Linked DNA regions of Roseateles amylovorans. The protein of the gene in region 3 interacts with the protein of the main gene of each other region in a pairwise test. Links are inferred from orthologs where the notes say so. Each region holds a gene or a part of one and is shown on either strand. Other genes may lie near its edges.

The links. The genes of interacting proteins can lie anywhere in the genome.
Region 1: the proteins of N4261_RS07715 (region 3) and N4261_RS18270 interact in binary tests that used the Escherichia coli proteins (3 or more experiments, as listed by UniProt). The link is inferred for Roseateles amylovorans from one-to-one orthologs.
Region 2: the proteins of N4261_RS07715 (region 3) and N4261_RS26070 interact in binary tests that used the Escherichia coli proteins (3 or more experiments, as listed by UniProt). The link is inferred for Roseateles amylovorans from one-to-one orthologs.

What each region holds. Positions count from the first base shown.
Region 1 is NZ_CP104562.2:4,412,494-4,419,769, forward strand. Bases 2,322-5,119 are described here. They hold N4261_RS18270 (protein-glutamate methylesterase/protein-glutamine glutaminase), read left to right. Parts: upstream 2,322-3,066; coding sequence 3,067-4,173; downstream 4,174-5,119. Other genes in these bases: N4261_RS18260 (CheR family methyltransferase), read left to right, coding at 2,322-2,325; cheD (chemoreceptor glutamine deamidase CheD), read left to right, coding at 2,367-3,038; N4261_RS18275 (nuclear transport factor 2 family protein), read right to left, coding at 4,190-4,810; N4261_RS18280 (hypothetical protein), read right to left, coding at 4,807-5,119. Also shown: N4261_RS18250 (MinD/ParA family protein), read right to left, coding at 1-567; N4261_RS18255 (GGDEF domain-containing protein), read right to left, coding at 570-1,286; more of N4261_RS18260, read left to right, coding at 1,468-2,321; more of N4261_RS18280, read right to left, coding at 5,120-5,295; N4261_RS18285 (hypothetical protein), read right to left, coding at 5,443-5,697; N4261_RS18290 (LysR substrate-binding domain-containing protein), read left to right, coding at 5,713-6,702; radical SAM family heme chaperone HemW, read right to left, coding at 6,668-7,276. UniProt on the Escherichia coli protein: Involved in chemotaxis. Part of a chemotaxis signal transduction system that modulates chemotaxis in response to various stimuli.
Region 2 is NZ_CP104562.2:3,104,472-3,111,920, forward strand. The notes cover bases 2,322-5,292. They hold N4261_RS26070 (methyl-accepting chemotaxis protein), read left to right. Parts: upstream 2,322-2,976; coding sequence 2,977-4,608; downstream 4,609-5,292. Other genes in these bases: N4261_RS13025 (hypothetical protein), read left to right, coding at 2,322-2,541; N4261_RS13030 (hypothetical protein), read right to left, coding at 2,657-2,818; N4261_RS13045 (alpha-ketoglutarate-dependent dioxygenase AlkB), read left to right, coding at 4,635-5,243; N4261_RS13050 (nuclear transport factor 2 family protein), read right to left, coding at 5,244-5,292. Also shown: N4261_RS13010 (cellulase family glycosylhydrolase), read left to right, coding at 1-716; N4261_RS13020 (hypothetical protein), read left to right, coding at 1,296-1,898; more of N4261_RS13025, read left to right, coding at 1,942-2,321; more of N4261_RS13050, read right to left, coding at 5,293-5,756; N4261_RS13055 (hypothetical protein), read right to left, coding at 5,777-6,592; N4261_RS13060 (glycoside hydrolase family 30 protein), read left to right, coding at 7,092-7,449. UniProt on the Escherichia coli protein: Receptor for the attractant L-aspartate and related amino and dicarboxylic acids. Tar also mediates taxis to the attractant maltose via an interaction with the periplasmic maltose binding protein. Tar mediates taxis away from the repellents cobalt and nickel.
Region 3 is NZ_CP104562.2:1,788,699-1,796,069, reverse strand. The notes cover bases 2,459-5,351. They hold N4261_RS07715 (chemotaxis protein CheA), read left to right. Parts: upstream 2,459-2,783; coding sequence 2,784-4,919; downstream 4,920-5,351. Other genes in these bases: N4261_RS07720 (response regulator), read left to right, coding at 2,459-2,763. In the rest of the region: N4261_RS07735 (response regulator), read right to left, coding at 1-414; N4261_RS07730 (hybrid sensor histidine kinase/response regulator), read right to left, coding at 411-1,583; N4261_RS07725 (hypothetical protein), read left to right, coding at 1,855-2,310; more of N4261_RS07720, read left to right, coding at 2,401-2,458; N4261_RS07700 (chemotaxis protein CheW), read left to right, coding at 6,986-7,371. UniProt on the Escherichia coli protein: Involved in the transmission of sensory signals from the chemoreceptors to the flagellar motors. CheA is autophosphorylated; it can transfer its phosphate group to either CheB or CheY.

The sequences.
Region 1 (7,276 bases), 2.6 Mb from region 3 along the record:
CCGGTTGGCCTGGTTGACCACCAGGTAGACATGCCGGCGATCCTGCTGGGTGGCCAGCACCTTGATGGTGGCGTAGGCATCGGTGAGCGAGGTGGGCTCGGGTGTGGCGACCACCACCACGTCATGCGCCATCGACACGGCGAACAGCACCACGTCGGAAATGCCGGCGCCGGTGTCCAGCAGCACATAGTCGAAGCGCGGCCTCACCACTTCCAGGATGTGCAGCAGCTTGTCGCGCACATCCGGCGTCAGTCGGGAGTACTCCACCATGCCGGATCCGGCCAGCAGCACATGAAAGCCGCCCGGCGCGGGCAGGATGGCCTGCTCCAGCGTCGCGCGCTCGGTGAAGACGTCATGCAGCGTCAGCTTGGGATGCAGGTTCAGCACCACGTCAAGATTGGCCAGGCCGAGGTCGGCATCCAGCACCAGCACACGCTCGCCGCGCGCGGCCAGGGCCGCCGCCAGATTGGCGGTCACGAAGGTCTTGCCCACGCCGCCCTTGCCACTGGTGATGGCCAAGGTGCGCGCGCCTGCGCGGGTCGAGGTTGCAGCAGGAGCTGTTGTCATGCTCATTCACTATCCTGTTGCGTTACGGCGAACAACATGCCTTTTTCTTCGGCGCTGACCAGCGAGTCGATGTGACTTTCCAGGCAGGCCCGGTTGCGGCCCTCGGCCTTGGCACGGTAGAGCTGGCGATCCGCCCGTTCGGTCCACAACAGGGACGACGAACGCACCCATTGCGGCGCGAATGCCCCTCCAATGCTGATCGTGGTGGTGAGCGGCGCCGGCTCACCCACGTCGACGGTCAATGCGGCCACCCGCTCGCGAATGCGCTCGGCCACGATCACACCCACGGAGGTCGGACAGTTGGGCAGGATGATGGCGAATTCCTCGCCACCCACCCGCGCCACCGTGTCCATGGGACGCACCGCCTGGCCGATCGCCCGGGCCACCTCGCGAATCACCTGATCACCGGCCAGATGGCCATGGTTGTCGTTGATCGCCTTGAAATGATCGATGTCCAGCACCAGCAGCAATGCGGGCTCGCCGGACCGCGCGACCCGGTCCACCTCACGGCCCAGTGCCATCTCGAAGCTGCGGCGGTTGACCAGTCCGGTCAGCGCATCCTTGCTCGACAAATCGCAAAGCGCATCCAGGATGCCCTGCAACCATGCTTCGCTGTAGGGCTCCGCGTCTGGCAGCATTGCACCGGCCTGCTGCAACAGCTGCAGGGCGAGGTCCAGGCGCAGGGCATGCGCGGCAATGAGGCTGGTCGGGTGGTTCAAGGGGGTCGGACGAGATTTCAATGCAGTCTAGCAGCGCGCCTTCGGTACAACTGCCCAAAAATGACGGGTCTCTACCACCTCTTTCACACATCCTTTCGGCGACTAGCCCTCAAACTACCGAATGCCGACAATGGCGGACATCGGTGCTCCGGCATCCAACAACAAAGAAATCACCCGCACCATGCGACCAGGTCCACAGGCCCCCGCGCCGGTTGAGGCGATCGACCATGAATTCAGCTTCAGCAAGGCTGACTTCGACCGAGTCCGCCAGCTGATCTACCAGCACGCCGGCATCAGCCTGCACGACGGCAAACACGCCATGGTCTACAGCCGCCTGTCGCGACGACTGCGCGACACCGGCCACAAGAGCTTTGCCAACTACCTGCAGTGGTTGGAGAGCGTCACCGGCCCGCAGGGTGACCAGGAGTGGCAGGAGTTCGTGAACTGCCTGACCACCAACCTGACCTCCTTCTTCCGCGAAGACCATCACTTCCACGCGCTGGCCGACGACCTCAAGACCCTCACCGGCAAGCCGATCCGCATCTGGTGCTGTGCCGCCTCCACCGGCGAGGAGCCCTACTCCATCGCGATGACCTGCCAGGAAGCGCTGGGCGCGAGCAGCGGCGTGCAGATCATTTCCAGCGACATTGACACCAATGTGCTCAACACCGCCCGTCGCGGTGTGTATTCCACCGAGTCGCGGGGGCTATCTCCTCAGCGTCTTCGGCAGTTTTTCCTGAAAGGGACCGGCGCGAACGAGGGGCGTATCCGCATCAAGCCCGAACTCGCGCGCATGATCGAGTTCCGCACGCTCAACCTGATGAATGCGCAGTGGTCGCTCGGCGAGCCCTTCCACATCGTGTTCTGCCGCAACGTGATGATCTATTTCGACGCACCGACACAGCGCAAGGTTCTGGAGCGCATCCACAAGGTGATGCGCCCCGGTGGCTTGCTGTTTGTCGGCCACTCCGAAAACTTCACCGAGTCGCGAGACCTGTTCAAGTTGCGCGGCAAGACCGTCTACGAACGCGTCGGTTGATTGCCGGTGCATCCCTTCATCTCAGCCAACCTCCACGCCTCATGAGCATGCCCCAAGCCTCTTCCGCCCTGCTCAACAGCACGGCGTTGGCCAGCGCCGGTGCGGCGCGCGTGGCCCAGCTCAAGACGATGTCGCGCAAGCAGGGCGAAGCATCGTTCTTCTTCTACGAAGCGCACTTCAAGAGTCCGGCGGTCAAGGTGTTGCCCGGCGAGTACTTCGTCGACAACGAAGAACTGCTGGTCATGACGACGCTGGGCTCCTGCATTGCCGCCTGCCTGTGGGACCGCCATGCGCAGATCGGCGGCATGAACCATTTCATGCTGCCGGAAGGCAATGGCGATTCCGGCCGCTATGGCTCGTTCGCGATGGAACTGCTGATCAACGAGATGATGAAGCGCGGCGCCTCCAAGAGCCGCATGGAAGCGAAGATCTTCGGCGGCGGCGCGGTGATCTCCGGCATGAACACGATCAACGTCGGCGAGCGCAACACCAACTTCGTGATCGACTTCCTGAAGATCGAGCGCATCCCGATCGTGTCCAAGGACGTGATGGACATCTATCCGCGCAAGGTGTGCTTCCTGCCCAAGAGCGGCAAGGCCATGGTCAAGCGCCTGGCGCCGACCAACGCCGACGCCCTGGTGCAACAGGATCGCGTCGCTGCGCAGAAGGCGCAGCCGGTGGCGAGCGTCGGCGGATCGATCGATCTGTTCTAACCGCCTGCGGTATCGAGGAGAAAACAACATGGCCAAGACCAGAGTCGTCGTGGTGGATGATTCCGCACTGGTGCGCAGCATCCTGACCGAAATCATCAACCGCCAGCCCGACATGCAATGCATCGGCGCGGCCAGCGACCCGCTCGCCGCGCGCGAGATGATCCGCAACCTGAATCCGGACGTGATCACCCTGGACGTCGAGATGCCGAAGATGGACGGCCTCGATTTCCTGCAGCGGCTCATGCGGCTGCGGCCGATGCCGGTGGTGATGGTCTCCACCCTGACCGAGCGCGGCGCCGAGGTCACCCTCAAGGCCCTGGAGCTGGGCGCGGTGGACTTCGTGGCCAAGCCCAAGATCGGCGTGGCCGACGGCATCCGTGCGCTGGCGCAGGACATCACCGACAAGATCCGCATCGCCTCCAAGGCGCAGATCCGCCGCCTGCATGCGGCCACACCCGCCCCGGCCGGCGGCGCCGCGGGCAGTGCGGCTCCGGCCCACAAGCCGGCAGCACCGATTGCCAGCCTGGGTCGGCTCTCGACTGAAAAGATCATCTTCATCGGCGCATCCACCGGCGGCACCGAAGCCACCAAGGACGTGCTGGTGAATCTGCCCGCCGACTGCCCCGCCGTCTGTATCACCCAGCACATGCCGCCGGGCTTCACCCGGAGCTATGCCGCACGCCTGGACGGCTTGTGCAAGATCCGCGTCAAGGAAGCCCAGGACGGCGAACGGATCCTGCCCGGCCACGGCTACATCGCCCCGGGCGGCATGCATTTCAGCGTGGAGCGCTCCGGCGCGAACTACATCGCGCGCGTGCAGGACGGCGAGCCGGTCAACCGCCACAAGCCGTCGGTCGAGGTGCTGTTCACCTCGGCGGCGCGGGTGGTCGGTCCCAATGCGCTGGGCATCATGCTGACCGGCATGGGCGCGGACGGCGCCAAGGCGATGAAGCTCATGAAGGATGCCGGCGCCTACAACCTGGTGCAGGACGAGGCGACCTGCGTCGTCTTCGGCATGCCGCGCGAAGCCATCAACGCCGGAGCGGCCGACGAAGTGCTGCCGCTGCATCAGATTGCGACAAAGCTGGTCGAGCGGCTGCGCAGCACCGCCGGCATGTCGCTCAACCGCGTCTGACCACAAGACCTCGATCTCAAGCGGGCCTAGACTCGCCAAACACGAAACGGGCGCTTCGAATGCGCCCGTTTTCATTGGGGGAGCCGGACGCCGTGTCGATCGTCGTGCCGGCGGGATCGACCTCGTAGATCGCGATCAACTCGCGAACGCTGGCGCCGTCCGGCGACTGGTTCAGGATGCGCTCATGGTCGATCACGACCGAGCCGACGACGATGCGGCTCAGCAGCGTGGCCTGCGGTCGCAGCTCGACAAAACGCGGCGCCATGCGCGCGCGCAACGCCGAATGGCCCTGCGCCAGCAAGCGATCGGGGTACTCGTACTGGGCGGCCGAAGGCGCATAGCAGGCGAGCAAGCCCTCGACGTCATGGGCGTTGTAGGCCTCCAGTTGAGCCTGGACCACCTCGGCGACGGATCGCTGGTCCTGAACAATCTGCGGATGAGGCGGGGGCGTGGCGCCGGTCGCTCCGGTCGCTCCGGTCGATGCTTCGGTGGCATCGGCATCGGTCAGTGCGGTCGCGCGGACGGCGCCTCGACGGGTCGCAGCGCTCGCAGCGGCAAGGGCGACTTCGGAAACGGTCGGTGGACGGTCCCCCTGGTCTTGCACGGGGCCGGCGGAGAGGGGCGTGGCATCAGTCATGGCGTGGTGCTTCTTTCGGTGGGATACGGCGGAATACGGCGGGATGCCGGCAACGCGGCGGCTTCGGTCGGGCGGGCTTCTGGGCTGTCCCGGAGCGCCGCGTAGCGCCTCGCGGCATCACGCCGGGTGGCATCAAGGCCCGCCACCCTCAACGCCAGGTCGTTGCGGGCGATGGGAGACGCGGCAGCCGAGGTCGTCGCGTCGGCGGGCGGATCAGCCGCTGCCACCGCGCCGGCGGCGGGACTTCGGAACGCGCGTGCCGATGGGGCGGCAACGGTGGATGACCCACTCAGCGGCTCGCGACGCTGGAGCGCCGCTTCACGCTGCTCCGCGTTGTGGTCGCTGAATGCGAATGCCGAGCTGCCCAGCGCGAGTGTGGCCATGAGGATCAGCAAGATCAGCACCACGCGGCCGCTCAACACCGGTCGCGGCAGATGGCAGGTGGGCGAGGTCAAGGACGACGGTGAAAGGTCAGGCTCATTCATGGCCGATCCTCCTGTGAGGCGCCGCAGAACGGCAACCGAGGCGTTTGGGGACGGATGCACCACAGCCCCAAGGAGCCGCGAGGCAAAACGTGCGAGGTGTCAACATGCTGGTCATACTAGATAGCCAGCAAGCGGCCTCCAAACGCTTTATCCTCGCTCTATCGTGTAGCCAATCTTTCCAGCGGCACGATTCAAGCTGCTTGTACCGCCCCGGTTACCGTCATCGTCATCGTCATCGTCATCGTCATCGTCATCGTCATCGTCACCGATACCGATACCGATACCGATACCGATGCCGATGCCGATGCCGATGCCGATGCCGATGCCGATGCCGATGCCGAGGTCGCGATCGCGATCACGACCGAGACAGTCGGCGTCGATGTCCGTCGCCCTCGACCTCAACCACCACGGGTGTCCATGCGCCTGCCTCGCCTGCCCCTCCAATACCTGGCGGCTTTCCGCGCTGCGGCCGTCGCCGAAAACCTGCGCGCCGCAGCCGAGCAGCTCAACCTGACCCACAGCGCGGTCAGCCAGCAGATCCGCGCGTTGGAGGGCCAACTGGGCTTTCCGGTGTTCGCCCGACAGGGGCGGCGCGTGGTGCTGAATGCAGCCGGACAGGCGTTGCTGCGGGGTGTCGAGCGGGCCTATGTGGAACTGGACCAGGCCTTGCGCACCGCGACGGCTGCCCACGGCTCGGAGCAACGAAGTCTGCGCATCACCGTGCTGCCCTCGTTTGCACAGCGCTGGCTGATGCCGAGACTGGGGCGCTGGCACGCGCTGCATCCGGAAGTGGCGCTGGAGATCGACGCCTCACAGCGACTGGTGGATCTGGAACGAGAGGGCTTCGACCTGGCCTTGCGCCAAGGTCAAGGGCCCTGGCCTGGTTTGATTGCAGAGCCGCTGTTCGACTCCACGATGTTGCCGGTCGCGGCACCCGCGCTGGCGCATCAGTTGATCGGGCAGCCGCTGGCCGCGCTGACGCAACATCCGCTGCTGGGCGATGCCGGGCAGTGGGCGGCCTGGTTCGAAGGCGCCGGCCTGCGGTGCCAGGTGGTCCCGATGGCCACCTTCAACGACGCCGGCCTGCTGCTGCAGGCGGCCGAGCAAGGCATGGGCATCGGCTTGACCCGTGAATTGCTGGCGGCCGATGCGCTGATGGATGGCCGTCTGGTGCGGGTGGCCCCACGCCAGGCCGTGCTGCAGGAACCGCAGCGCTACCAGATCGTCTACCCGCCCGCGCTGCGGGAGCAGCCGGCGTTGGTCGACTTCATTGCCTGGCTGCGGGACGAAATGGCCTGCTCACGCGCGGAGCTGGACGGCGCTCACACCTGCCTGAGCGCCCCGCTCGCGCAGATCACGCCCTTCGCGCCCCTCACGCCGCCAGGAACAAGGCCTGCAAGTCGCTGAGGAAATCGAAGCCCAGCGGCGTCGCCCGGATGACGGCGGGATCCGCTTCCAGCAGGCCCTTCGCACGTCCCTTCTCCATCGCCTGGGCGATCGACGACGGCGGCAGCCCGGTGCGTTCGAGGAAGCTCTGCAGCGGCACGCCTTCGCGCAGCCGCAGGGCATTGAGCATGAACTCGAACGGCAGCTCGCTGCGGGCGACCTCGTTCTCATTGGACACGGCCTGGCCTTCGGCCGCCTTGGCCATGAAGGTGGCCGGATCGCGCCAACGCACCTGGCGCAGCACCCGGTGGGCAAAGCTGAGCTTGGTGTGCGCCCCGGCTCCGATGCCGAGGTAGTCGCCGAACTGCCAGTAGTTCAGGTTGTGGGCACAGCGATGACCGTCCCGCGCATAGGCGGAGACCTCGTAACGCGACATGCCCTGCGCACCGGTGCGTTCGGTGATCAGGTCCAGCATCTCGCTGGCCAGGTCCGGATCCGGCAGGTGCTCGGGCGGATCATTGGCGAAGCGGGTGTTGGGCTCGATGGTGAGGTGATAGACCGACAGATGCGGCGGCTGGAACGACAGCGCCTGCTC
Region 2 (7,449 bases), 1.3 Mb from region 3 along the record:
TCGCCGGCTACACGCTGGACCAATGGACGGCCGATCTGAAGTTCGTCGCCAATCGCTACAAGAACGTGCCGAACGTCTTCGCGATCGATCTGAAGAACGAGCCGCACAGCATCGGCGGCAGCGGCGCTTTCTGGGGCACTGGCGACATCAACAACGACTGGAAGCTGGCGGCTGAACGCGCCGGCGCCGTCGTCAATGCTGCCAGCCCGAATGTGCTGATCTTCGTGGAAGGCGTGTCCGACAACGGCGGTCGCTGCGAATCGCCGGACGGTCACTGGTGGGGCGGCAACATCGAGCCGTTCGCCTGCTATCCGATCGACACCACCAAGATCCCGGCCAGCAAGCTGGTCTTGTCGCCGCACATCTACGGCCCGTCGGTCTCCGGCCAGGCCTACTTCAATGACGGCACCGGCTTCCCGAACAACATGCCGGCGATCTGGCAGCGTCAGCTGGGCCAGTTCATGGGCACGAACGCGGTGGTGCTGGGTGAGTTCGGTGGCCGCTTCACCGACAAGGACCGTCAATGGCAGATCAAGTTCGTCGACTGGCTGAAGTGCAAGGGCGTGCGCAACTTCTTCTACTGGTCGTGGAACCCGAACTCGGGCGACACCGGCGGGGTGCTGCAGGACGACTGGAAGACCGTGTCCACCGACAAGTACAACAACCTGAAGCGTCTGTGGGACGGCTCGGCCGTGGACGCCAACGTCTGCAAGTGAGGCGCGGGTTGCCGCCGCCTTCGGGGTGAGGGCGGTGCGCGCCTGGAGGTGAATGCAGGAAGGCCCGGCTGTGTCCACAGTCGGGCCTTTGTCCTTGCGGGCAGCGCAAAGTCAGGCGCCACTGATGGCGCATGCGGCGGCCAACGTCAGCGCGCCCGCCGAAGGCGGCCACGGTCCAGCCGATGGTGCCGTTGCGCAGCGCCGCCACCGGATTCGGGAGCCCGGCATTGATGAGCGACTGCGCGCCGATGATGCTGCGGGTCCGGCCGGCGCAGTTCACGATGATCTGGGTGGACGGGTCCAGGGCCAGGTCTCGCGCCCGGCGAACCAGCTCGGCGCCGGGCACGCTGATGCCGCCGGGCAGTCCGGAGGGAAGCGTCAGGCGTCGGGAGGGCGCTGCGGCGGCGCCGTCCGTTCATGCAATCCGTCACGACCGGCCCATCGTGTCAGGGTAAGCGCAAAGCATCGGCTCAAACCCGGGCTGGCATGATCCCGCGCAGCATGAACCTGGGCGCTGCGGGCGGATGACTCGATCGACTCAGGTCAACGACCGTGTGTTGCATCGAGGGAGGATTTTCCGTGTCTCAGCCGCAAGCCCCATGGACATCGACCGCGCCGCCGGATCCGGTGTCCGACTATGCGTCGCGCTTTGCGCCGCCTCAGGCCGAGGTGGCCATCGTGGTTCCCGAGCAGGCCCAGGGCCGGCCGATGTGGTTCTCGGTGGGGCCGCTCAAGATGGTCGTGATGTGCATGGTCACGATGCAGTTCTACAGCGTGTACTGGTTCTACAAGCAGTGGAAACTGGTGCGGGAACGGGAGCAGTCGTCCATCATTCCGGCCTTGCGTGCGCTGTTCGGGATCTTCTTCGTCTACGCGCTCTGCACCCGCGTGCATGCCTCCGAAGGCAGCGCCGGTGCCAAGCTCAACGTCCCGGCCTTGGCGGGCGGATGGATCGTCACGACGGTGTTGTGGAAACTGCCGGATCCCTACTGGTGGGTGGCGATGGCCGCACCGCTGTTCATGATGCCGGTGCAGGCCGCGATGAATGCGGTCAACGAGATCGCTGCGCCGGGGCATGACCCCAACCGTCGTTTCAGTGCATGGAACTGGGTGGCCATCGTGCTGGGCAGCTTGCTGCTGGTGATGGCTCTGATCGGCACCTTCATGCCCGAACAGGCTTGAACGGCCGTGGATGGCCATGAGCGACCCTGAACGAGGTTGAGCCGTGAACCCGGAATCCACCAAGACACCCCCGAGCCTGGCGATGGAGCTCCGCCGCTGGACGGCGCTGTTCACGCTGCCGTTCGCGGCCGTCATTGCGCTGAGCGGACTGGCGGGGCTGCTGTGGCTGCCGCATCTGCTGGGGCCGCGGTTGGGTCTGGCCATGAGTCTGCTGGGGGCTCTGGTGATGCTGGCCTTGGCGGCCTCCATCGGTGGCGGTGCCTTGCAGTCGCTGCGACTCCACGGCCCGGCGCTGGTGGTGGATGCACAGGGCATCACCGACCATTTCCATCTGCATGCGCACCTGCCGTGGTCGGACATCGAAAGTGCGTCACTCGATGTGGGCGACGGCGACAGCCTGGTGCTGGTCCTTCGTCCTGGTGTCTCGTTGCCTGGCGGCGGCGAAGTCCGACCGTCGATGTGGCGGAGTGCCAAGCGATTGTTCAACGGCGGCGACGTGAGCATCCCGCTGGGTCGGCTGGCCTACCACCCCCACCGCTTGCGGCAGGCGCTGGAGGCGCATGCCGCCCGGGCCAAGCTGGTCGATGCGCAGGCGCGGCGCGGCGTGGCTGGTGCTTCGCACAGGGATGTGCAGAGCTTCTGACGTCCGGCGGCGCTGGGTCCCGCCGCTCAGGCCAACGTTGTGATGTGCCCCGGAGCCCAACAGGCGGCGCGATTCGCCAGGAAGCCGTGAAGCCAGCGGCTCCACCGACTCGGCATCACACCGGTCGCCACACCGGCGACTCCTGAATCGCCACCTTGCGCGGCAGGATCTGCGCGCCGGTGAAGGACGCGGCACGACTGTGGGCGGGATTGCCGATCCGCAGCGGGGTGACGGTGTCGGCCGCGTCGGCAATCGACAGGCCCAGCCCGGTCGACATCGCGACCGAGGCGGCGGCCGTTTGGGTCAGCCAGTGGCGTCGGGACAGGGGCCGTATGCGGGAGCCGTCGCCATGCCCGCGCACCGAGGCGAAGCAGTTGTAGGCGATCGCCCGACAGGTGTTGGTGCATCTGGCTGACCTGAGGCAGTGCGTTCCTCGTGCAGGGTTTTCCCAGCCGCGTCGCTAGAGTGCGGCATCCCTCGATCGGGCCTGTGCTCTTCCTCTTCTGCCTACCTGGACCACCCATGACCTTCCTCGACAACATCAAGATTGGCAAACGCCTGTTTATGGCTTTCGGCGGCGTCTGTACGCTGTTGGTCGGCATCGCACTCGTGGCTTACTTCGGCATCGTTCGCTTGGGCGATCAAGTGAACTTGATCACTGACGAAGACTATCCCCAGCTCAAGCTCACCGCCGTCATCACCAAGGCGGTGAATCAGCAAGCCCGCTCCGCCCGCAACCTGATCATCGTGAACGACCGTGCTCAGCGTGATGGTGAACGTCAGAAGATCGAGGCTCAACTGCCCGTGATCGGAGCGGCATTCGACAAGCTGGTACCGATGGTGAACCGGGAAGAGGGCAAGCAACTGCTCGCCGTGGCCATTGAAAAGCGGCAGGCCTACCTGGTGCAACTGAAAGCCTTCCTGGAGGCGTCGAAGTCCGATGACGTGGAAGCAGCGCGCACGCTGCTTCTGGGTGCGGTTCGCGTGCCTCAGCTCGAATACATGAAGCAGCTGGAAGCCTTCAGTGACTTTCAGGAGAAGCAGATGGATGAGGCCGCCATAGAGGCGGACGTGATCACCGAGCAAGCATTGCGCACGATCACCGTGGCTGGCATTGCGGCGGTGCTGTTCGCGGTGGCTGCCGGCGTGCTGCTCGGTCGGTCCATCACTCGGCCAGTGGCGGAGGCCGTGACGGTGCTCGACCGCGTGGCTCAGGGCGATCTGACCCACGATCTGGTGGTGACCCGCCGGGACGAGATGGGCGATCTGCTGCGTGCAGTGGACCAATCCACCCGCTCGCTTCGCACGGTGGTGGTGGGCGTGCGCCAGGGCGTGGATTCGGTGTCGACGGCGGCCGGCCAGATCGCTGCAGGCAACCTGGATCTGTCCAGCCGCACCGAGCAGCAGGCGGGCGCCCTGCAGCAGACCGCTTCCTCCATGGAGCAGATGACCAGCACGGTGGCCGAAAGCGCCAACGCGGCGCGTCAGGCCGCCGAACTGGCCCAGACCGCCAGCGACGCAGCCGGCAAGGGCGCGCAGGTGGTGTCCGACGTGGTCGGGACCATGAGCGAGATCTCCGACTCCAGCAAGCGCATCAGCGACATCACCGGGGTGATTGACGGCATCGCCTTCCAGACCAACATCCTGGCGCTGAATGCCGCGGTGGAGGCGGCACGCGCCGGTGAACACGGCCGTGGCTTCGCGGTGGTGGCCACGGAGGTGCGCGCCTTGGCGCAGCGCTCGGCCGCCGCAGCGAAGGAGATCAAGCAATTGATCGGCACCTCGGTCGAGAAGGTGGAGGCAGGCTCCGAACGGGTCGGTGCCGCCGGGACGACCATGCGCGACATCGTCAGCCAGGTCGCGCGGGTGACCCAGCTGATCAACGAGATCTCGTCCGCCGCCACCGAGCAGAGCGCCGGCATCGGCCAGATGAGCTCGGCGGTCTCCCACATGGACCAGGCCACGCAGCAGAACGCCGCGCTGGTGGAAGAGGGCGCAGCCGCCGCACAAAGCCTGAATGACCAGGCCCGTACGCTGCTGCAGACGGTGGAAGTGTTCCGGGTCTGATTTCAACGGCCTGCAATACTGGCGGCATGTCTTCGCCCGACCAAGCGCCGCTGTTCGATGATCTGCAAGTGCCCGCCGACGGCCTGCCCGCAGGCATGGTCTACGAGACCGGCTTCCTGTCGGCTGATGAGGAAGCCGCGCTCATCGCGGTGATTCGCGCGCTGCCGCTGGAGGCGGCGCAGTACAAGGGCTACACCGCGCGACGTCGCGTGGTGAGCTATGGCGGCAGCTTCGACTACGACACCAACCGGCTGCTGCCGTCGTCCGCGTTGATCGACGAGCTGCAGCCGCTGCGGCGCCGCATCGCCGACTGGGCTGGGCTGGCGCCGAGTGCGCTGGTGCATACGCTGGTGGCTGAATATGCCCCCGGCACGCCGCTGGGCTGGCACCGGGACGTGCCCGACTTCGAGGAGATCTTCGGCGTCTCCCTCGGCGCGACCGCGACGCTGCGCTTTCGATCCTATCCGCCCGACATGCCGCAGCGGGCGGATGTGCTGAAGCTGGCCGTGGCGCCACGGTCGATCTATCGGATCAAGGGGCCGTCCCGCTGGGCGTGGCAGCACAGCGTGGCGCCGGTGGAGCGGCTGCGGTGGTCGGTGACCTTCCGCACGCTCAGGGATGCGCGCGCCCGTTGATCAGGCCCCGCCCATGTTGACCTGACCGGTGCCCTCGCTGCGCAGCAGCAGCACCTTGCCGTTGCGGCGGACCAGCGTGTCCTGGGTGCGCGAACGCATGGACATGATCGATCCGCCGATGTCCAGCGAGCTCTGCACCTCGACCGTGGCCTGCTTGCGGTTCTTCGCAATCTGGATGTTGCGCAGCGTGTAGTTGGAATCCAGCTGCAGCATGCCGCCCATCTTCTGACCGATTTCTTCCCATGCCGCATAGGTGTGGCGCAGGGATTCGCAGGTCTCTTCCTTGTTCAGGATGTCCACGCGCGGGCGCGGCTGGCCGGCGACGCGCACCGCGGCTTCGGAGCTGAAGTCGTCCGCCAGCATGGCGCAGAGCTTGTCGGGCTCGCGGTTCAGGGTGGCGGCTTCGTAGTCACGGTAGAACGCGGTGACCTGTTCGGGTGTGAGGGTGCGCCCGCCGATGAAATACCACCAGCCGCCAATGGCCAGCAAGATGGCCAGAACAATCGCTTTCAAGAAGTCCTCCCCGGACGTGTTTAAGAAGTGGTGGTGTGCAGCAAGGCCTTCGCCGCCTCGATGCGCAGGGCCATCGGCACGCTGTCGTCATTCATCACGCGCAAGAGGAAGGCGCGGGGATCGTCGGTGTGCGCCCGCGAGACAGTGGGCGCGGCGGCGCCGAGGGCGGGCAACGCGTCGGTCGCCAGGTGCTCCGGCGCGGCTTCGGTAGCTCGCGCCGATGTCTTTGCTGACGCGCTGACGTTCAACTGCTTCATCGCTTCGTCCCATTCCGCCGGCTTGATGCTGCGAAGGGGCTGCAGCAGGTCGGCCTGACCCTCGGCGCCAGGCGGCACGTCCAGCCAGGGCGTGTCTGAAAAGATCGGAGCCAGGTCGGGGGCGATGAAGGCCGACCATTGATCAGACCGCACCTCGGCCACTGCAGGGCTGGCCTGCAGATAGGCGCCGCCAGGGGAAGTGTCCGGCCGCGGCAGCAGCGCCACCCGTGACCGTGGAATGGCTGCGAGATGGCGTTGCGTCAGCGCGTCCAGGACCGCGTGGGCTTGCGCCGCCGGGACCGGCGACTGCAAGGAGAACCACAGTTGCATGCCGTCGGCACCGGACACGGCGATGGCGGGCGCAGGCCAGGACAGGTCGGCCTGCACCGCGCGCCAGACGGCGCTCAGCGCGGTCCAGTCGGCAGGACGGGCCACCTCCAGCATCAGCGCGCGCACCGGGCTGGTCGGTGCAATGAAGGGCAGGGACGCGGCAGCGGCGGTGCCGTCGGAGACCCCCGCATCCCCCTCGGCGGCAGGCAGGACGAAGAGGCGGCGCAACTGGGATTGCAGTCGTGTCATGGGCGGTCGATCGTCAGGTAGGTCATTGAATCCTGGGATTCAAAAGCAGGCGGCACTCTACTTGAAGCGGACGCGCGCGGCGCAGGCCTTTCGTCATGTGGAGGACGTGGGTTCGGGTGGGCTGTGTGTTCGGCCGAGCACCAGTCATTGCCCCAGCCGCCTTCGCGTGGCCAATACGGCTCATGGCGTGAGCCGCAAATGCAGAAATACGGCTCAAAACATGAGCCGAATTCTGAAAATTGCGGCTCACCGGCCTCTTCATCCGGCCTTTTCACCCGGCCTTTTCACCCGGCCTCGCCGGGGCCGGCTCCCTGCGCACCCCCCACGGTCGGCTGTCCAGCGACGTCCACGCCCGCCCTGGCGTTTTGCCCGTTGACCATCCAAATCCGAACCCTTATGCTGGCTCTTGAAAGCGCTTTCAGAATGCGCCAATCGATGAACCGCCTCGCTCTGCGGGACGCGCATCGACACATCAACGAGACAAGCGACAGACCCCGACATGCCTTCGATGACTCCCTCGCCGGCTTCCTTGCCGACCTCTCAGCCGGCGTCGCCCTTGCGCTGGACCCTCTCCGCCAAGGGCGCCGATCTGGCCACCTCCACCCGTTTCGCCGAGCAGCCACCCTTGACGCTGACCGATGCCGCCGGCGTCGCGGCGCAGCCGTCGCTCCAGGGATTGCCGCAGTTGGCGGTGAACAGTCAGCGCGCCTTCCAGCGGATTGAAGGCTTCGGCGGCGCGTTCACCGAAGCGGCGGCCACCACCTGGCAGCAACTGCCGCCCGAGGAGGCCGATGCGCTGCTGCGGGCGTATTTCGACGCGGATGCGGGTCACGGCTACAACTTCTGCCGTGTGCACA
Region 3 (7,371 bases):
CACCAGCATCTGGGCAATCTCGGGCGTGACGTATTTGCGGCCTTGGGCCACCGTCCGCACCGCCTGCACCAGCAGCTGCGGGTCACCGCCCTTGTTCACATAGCCGTAGGCGCCGGCACGCAGCGCACGGATCGCATACTGGTCCTCGGGATACATCGACACGATCAGCACCCGCGTGGTGGTGCCCTCGTCCTTGAGCACATGCAGCACATCCAGCCCGCTGCGGCCCGGCATGTTGATGTCGAGCACCAGCACATCGCATTGCTTTTCCGGCGGCAGGCTGCGCATGAGGCTGCGCAGCTCGCCATAGTCGCCGGCCTCGCCCACCACTTCGATGTCGGGTGCATCGGACAAGGTATCCCGGATGCCCCGCCGAATGAGCGCATGGTCATCACACAGAATCACTTTGATCATAGTTGGCCCCAGGTGGACGGGTCATGCTCCACATCGGTCGCGCGGGTCCCCGGCCCGCCTTCCTCGGCATCATCATCCTCGAAGGCATGGATGACGCCACGCAGCGGCACCGACAAGATCAGGCTGGTGCCATGCACACCTGAACTCAGGTCCACCCAGCCACCGACCGTGGCCGCGCGTTCCCGCAGCCCGCGGATGCCGAAGCTGCGGGCCTTGCTCAGATCACCCGGCGCCAGGCCCTGGCCGTTGTCCTTCACTTCCAGCGTCAGCACGCCGCCGTCCATGCTCAACTCCAGCTCGACCTTGGACGCCCCCGCATGCTTGGAGACATTGGTCAATGCCTCCTGCGCGGTGCGATAAGCCACCAGTGGCACGCCGGCGGGCAACTGCAGCAGTTCGCTGGTACTGATGACCGCGGTCGGAATGCCGGTGCGGCGCTCGAAGCGCGCAGCCAGCCATTGCACCGCCGCCAGCAGCCCCTGCTCCAGGATCGCCGGCCGCAGGTTGTGCATGATCCGCTGGCTGGATTCGATCGCGCTGGTCACCGTGTCCAGCGCCGAATGCACCCGCTGGAGGATGGCCGGGTCCTTGCTGTGACGGGCCATCCAGGCCAGTTCGAACTTCAGCGCGGTCAGCGAGCCGCCGACGTCATCATGGATCTCGCGCGCGATCGCGGCGCGCTCCATCTCGATGCTGGTCTGCAGGTGGCCCGCCAGCTCGTGCAGCTGCTGCTTGGACTTGAGCAGCTCCCGATCCGCTTCCTGGCGCGCGCGCTGGGCCTCGCAGGATTCGATCGCATGCAGCAGCGCCGGCGCCAGGCGCGCCAGGTTGTTCTTCAGCAAGTAGTCGGACGCGCCGGTCCGCATCGCCGCCACCGCGGTGTCCTCGCCGATTTCGCCCGACACCAGGACGAACGGCAGCACCAGTTGCCGCTGTTTGATCAGATCCAACACCACCAATCCGGAAAAACCCGGCAGGTTGTAGTCGGAAATCACGGCATCCCACGGGTGAACCAGCGCCGCTTCGATATCCGGCAGGCTGTCCAGCCGCTTGACATCAAACCGCAATCCGGCGCGCTGCAACTGCGCCAGGATCAGTTGGTGATCCAGGTCGGAATCTTCGATATGGAGCAAACGCAGGCGGCGTTCAGCCAGAGGCGAGGAAGGCATGGCGCGAGTATGCCAAGTTTGTCGCGACTCCCTCATCTACGAGAGGGACACAGCGCGCCATTGACATCTGGAAACCTTAGAGTTGCCGTTTTCCCTTATCGAGAATTTGAGCCTCAGGGAGCGGTCTGAAGTAAATGGGCGGGATTTGGCCAATTAGTCCCGTCGACAGACGCCTCCTAAAAGCCGAAGATTCTTGTCAGCCGTCAAGTCCAGGTACGGGTCGAAGTGGGATCGACCCAGGTAGGTCCTAGGACACCTATGTGGAGCCAAGATGCAAATCGATGAGACAGCGGTCGAGCCAGACGGTGGGCTGATGCCGTTGCTGGCCGCCGCCGAAATGCAAGATCATCTGATGACGGTCAATAACGACCTCGAACGCCTGCAGCGTTTGCTCGATGATGCGTGCGAAGCGTTGTCAACGCATTTCTTCGGCGCGTCGTCGTTGGTCGACCAGCTCAAGGCACGTGCCGCGAGCGAGCAAGACACCGATGCGCTGCAGCAACTGATGCTGCATCTGGCCGGAGCGATCACTGCGCTGCAATTCCAGGACATGTCCACCCAGTTGATCGCGCATACCAGCCAGCGTCTGAGGAATTGTTCCGATCAATTGGCCCGGGATACGTTCGGCGAGGATGAAGACGGCTTGACTGTCGTCGAAACTGCACCCCTGCGACCGAATCCCGTGACGCAGGACGAGATGGACGCCGGCTCGGTCGAGCTGTTCTGATATCCGCCCGCGCACCCGTAAGAGCGCCCACAAGGCCCTAAAGATTTTTCAGGTCCCACCGAAAACCGCTTGTCATCCGGAGAACCAAAAATGCCCTCGATCCTCGCCGTAGACGATTCGGCCTCCATGCGCCAGATGGTCTCGTTCACCCTCAAGAATGCGGGTTTCAATGTCGTGGAGGCGGTGGACGGGCAGGACGCCTGGGAGAAGTCCTCCCAGCGCGACTTCGACCTGGTGCTGACCGACCAGAACATGCCCCGCATGGATGGCATCAGCCTCACCAAGAAGCTGCGCGACAACCCCAAGTTCAAGACAACCCCGATCCTGATCCTGACCACCGAGTCCAGCGATCAGATGAAGCAGGCCGGCCGCGCCGCAGGTGCCACCGGTTGGCTGGTCAAGCCTTTTGACCCCGCCAAGCTGATCGAAGTGATCGGCAAGGTCATCCGCTGATACCGGCGGGGGAGAGATTGATGGGAGACATGACCTCTGAAGGCGCCAATCTGGGTGCTGGCATCGACCTGAGCCAGTTCTACCAGGTCTTCTTCGAAGAAGCCGGCGAGAACCTCGACAACATGGAACAGCTGCTGCTGAACCTGGACATCGAGAACCCCGATGACGAGCAGATGAACGCCATTTTCCGTTGCGCCCATTCGATCAAGGGCGGCGCAGCGACGTTTGGCTTCAATGACGTGGCAGAACTGACGCACCAGATGGAAACGCTGCTGGACAAGCTGCGTCGCCATGAACTGGCCCCGACCTCGCCGATGGTGGATGTGCTGCTGCAGTCCGGCGACGCCCTGCGCGCCCAACTGGCCCGCCACCAAGGCTCCGGCGCCGAAGCCTTCGACACCTCGGACCTGCTGGTCAGCATCCGGACCCTGGTGGACGGCGGCACGCTGGACGGCGTCCGCGCAGCGCCCGCACCCGCCCCGGTGGCGGCGCCGGCCCCTGCCCCCAGTGCCGCACCGGCGGCGCTGAAGTCCAATGTGCGCCAACTGGAACTGCTGGTTGGTCCCCTGAGCAATCCCACACAGGCCGACAACCTGGTCGACCTGTTCAAGGAAATCACCGACCTGGGCACGATCGAGCCGCTGGATGGCGGCATCTCGGCCGACGGCATGCGCCGTTTCAAGGTCCTGACCAGCAGCAGCGACAACGACCTGCTGGACCTGTTCACCTTCCATGTCTCCCGCGAGCAGGTCAAGATCCTGCCGCTGGGTGAGGGTTTCGGCTTCCATGAAGGCGCACCGGGTGCGCCAGTGGAAGCCAAGAAGGAAGAGGATCCCGGCTACGGCTTCTTTGACGACGCTCCCGGCGTACCCGCCGCTACCGCGGCCGAGTCCAAGGCGGCCGAAGTGGCCAAAGCCAATGTGCCGGTGCCGGCCAAGGTCGCCGCACCCGCCAAGGTCGAGGCCGCGCCGCGTGCCGGCGGCGCCAACATGGACCAGTCCACGTTGCGGGTGTCTGTCGAGAAGGTCGACCAACTGATCAACCTGGTCGGCGAGCTCGTGATCACCCAGGCGATGCTGGCCCAGAACAGCCGCAACCTCGATCCGGGCCTGTACCAGCAACTGGCCTCCGGCCTGGCCGACCTGGAGCGCAACACGCGCGACCTGCAGGAATCGGTCATGTCGATCCGCATGATCCCGATGTCGGTCGTGTTCAACCGCTTCCCGCGGATGCTGCGCGACCTGGCGGCCAAGCTGGGCAAGAAGGTCGAGCTCGTCACCCAGGGTGAAGCCACCGAGCTGGACAAGGGCCTGGTCGAGAAGATCACCGATCCGCTGACCCACCTGGTGCGCAACAGCTGCGACCACGGCATCGAATCGCCCGCCGACCGTGCAGCCAAGGGCAAGCCCGAGCAGGGCACGATCACCCTGGTGGCGTCCCACCAGGGCGGCTCCATCGTCATCGAAGTGCGTGACGACGGCCGCGGCCTCAATCGCGAGAAGCTGATCAAGAAGGCCCGCGAAAAGGGCATCGATGCGCCGGACAGCATGTCCGACCAGGAGGTCTGGGGCCTGATCTTCGCCCCCGGCTTCTCCACCGCCGACCAGGTCACCGACGTGTCGGGCCGCGGCGTGGGCATGGACGTGGTGAAGAAGAACATCACCTCGCTGGGCGGCACGGTCGAGATCGACTCGGCCGAAGGCTACGGCATGAAGGTCTCGGTGCGCCTGCCGCTGACGCTGGCCATCATGGACGGCATGAGCGTGGGCGTCGGCGAAGAGGTCTACATCCTGCCGCTGTCCTCGGTGGTGGAGTCCTTCCAGGTGCAGTCCGACACCATCAAGACCGTGGGCGGCTCCGGCCGTGTGGTCGAGGTGCGCGATGAATACATGCCGGTCGTGGAACTGGAGCAGGTCTTCAATGTGCCGCGTTTCGACTTCGAGCACGTCAGCTCCATCATGGTCGTCGTGGAAGCCGAAGGCGGCCGCGTGGCCATGCTGGTCGACGAGCTGCTGGGGCAGCAACAGGTCGTGGTGAAGAACCTGGAGGCCAACTACCGCAAGGTGACGGACGTATCCGGCGCCACCATCATGGGCGACGGGCGGGTGGCCCTGATCCTGGACGTGGGCAGCCTGGTCCGACGTTCGCGCCATTGAATGGTGCGCCAAGTCCGAGATAACGAGATAAGAGGTAGGACATGAACTTCAGTGCACTGCTGCGTCAATTCAGCATCCGCACGCGCATGATCGGCGCCATCGGGATCGTGCTCGCGCTGCTGGTGGTCGTGGGGAGCGTCGGCCTGTATGGCATGCAGTCGATGCGCGGCCAGACACAGCAATTCCTCGAGAAGTCGACTGCGCGCGGCAATCTGATCGCCGATCTCACGAGCACGATGGGAAAGATCCGTGTCCATGAAAAGGACATGATCATCAATTACGAGAAGCCCGACGTCGTCAAGAGCCGCCATGCCAAGTGGGACGAGGCCCGCAAGAAGGCGTCGGAGGAACTCGCCGAACTGGGCAAGCTCAGCGGCGAAGATGATCAGGATGCCATCAAGAAACTGCAGACTGCGCTGGAGACCTATGCGGCCAAGTCGGCCAATGTGGTGACCCAGCTCGAAGCCGGCGCCTACGACCACGCCGCCGTGGCCGACCGCCTGCTGCAACCGGCCAAGGACCAGGTCGTCGAGGCAGAGAAGCAGCTCGACGAACTTGCCCAGCGCCTGGAAGCCCAGTCCGAGGAGATGCGCAAAGGCATGGAGAGCACCCAGGGCGGCGTGCTCTGGGCCTTTGGCCTGGTGCTGGTGTTCGCCGCCATCGTCGTGGTGCCGCTGACGCTGCTCAACATGCAGACCATCTGTGCCCCGCTGGCCGATGCCGAAGCGCTGGCTGCCGCGATCGCCGAAGGCGACCTGTCGCGCGCCATGAAGCCGGTGGAAGGGGTGGATGAAGCCTCCAAGCTGACCCGCTCGCTGCACCGCATGCAGGAAGCCCTGCAGACCATGGTCGGACAACTGCGCACGGCTGCAGATTCGATCCGCACCGCGTCGATGGAAATCGCCACCGGCAACCAGGATCTGTCCAGCCGGACCGAGCAGACCGCCTCCAACCTGCAGGAAGCCGCCTCCTCGCTGGTGCAGTTGACCGGCACCGTCAAGCAGACCGCCGACTCCGCCCGCACCGCCAACCAGCTGGCCTCCTCCGCCTCCGGCGCGGCGGCCAAGGGTGGCGAGGTGGTGAGCCAGGTCGTCTCGACGATGGACGAGATCAATGCCAGCTCCAAGCGGATCAGCGACATCATCGGCACGATCGACGGCATCGCCTTCCAGACCAACATCCTGGCGCTGAACGCGGCGGTCGAAGCTGCCCGTGCCGGCGAACAAGGCCGCGGCTTTGCGGTGGTCGCCGGCGAGGTCCGCTCACTGGCACAACGCAGCGCCGAAGCGGCCCGCGAGATCAAGACCCTGATCGGCGCCAGCGTCGAGCGGGTCGAGACCGGCTCGCGCCTGGTGCAGGAAGCCGGCAGCACGATGAGCGACATCGTCTCCAGCGTGCAGCGGGTCACCGACATCATCGGTGAGATCACCGCAGCCTCCAGCGAGCAGAGCGACGGCATCAGCCAGGTCACCCAGGGCGTGGGCAACCTCGACCAGATGACGCAGCAGAATGCCGCGCTGGTGGAGGAATCCGCCGCCGCCGCCGAGAGCCTGAAGGATCAGGCCGAGCGCCTGGGTTCGGTGGTGGATCGGTTCCGCGTGAGTTCGAGCGCTGCGGTGGCAGCCGCGCCGGCACCGGCGTATAAGTCACATGGCGCGTCGGGTGCGGTGAAGTCGGCGTCGGCGCACGCGTTCTCGAATTCGTCGTCCTCGGCCTCCCCATCGACGACGCACGCCCATTCATTTGCCACGACCAGCCCGAAGGCGCCGGTCAAGTCCGCTGCGTCGTCAACGTCGTCGACCGCCGCCAAGCCTGCTGCAACGACCTCCTCCACCGCATCCCACGGCGCTCGCCCGAGCCCCGCAGGTGCACTGAAGAAGCCGCTGGCAGCCGGCGCCAAGCCGGTGTCGAAGACCAAGCCGGCCGCATCGCCCCTGAAGAAGCCCGCTGCGGCGCCGAAATCGGCTGCCGCCTCGTTCACTCCCTCCCCCGCGCCGGCAATCCCGGCCACGGCCGCCGCTGATGGCGACTGGGAAACCTTTTAATCCGTCGCACGAGGTCACATCATGGAAATCGTCCAACAAACCGGCACACAGGTTGTGCAAGCCAGCCCCGGCGCCGCGCTGACCCTTCCTTCCAGCGCGTCGAACGCGCCGGCCGGTGGTGAGTACCTCACCTTCCGTCTGGGACAGGAGGAATACGGCATCGACATTCTGAAGGTGCAGGAAATCCGCTCCTACGAGCAGCCGACCCGCATCGCCAACGCGCCCGACTTCATCAAGGGTGTGGTGAACCTGCGCGGCGTGATCGTCCCGATCGTGGACCTGCGCCTGAAACTGGGTTGCGCCACGGCCGAGTACAACAGCTTCACCGTGGTCATCGTGCTGAACGTGAAGAACCGCGTCGTCGGCGCGGTGGTGGACTCGGTGTCCGACGTGCTGGAACTGAACCG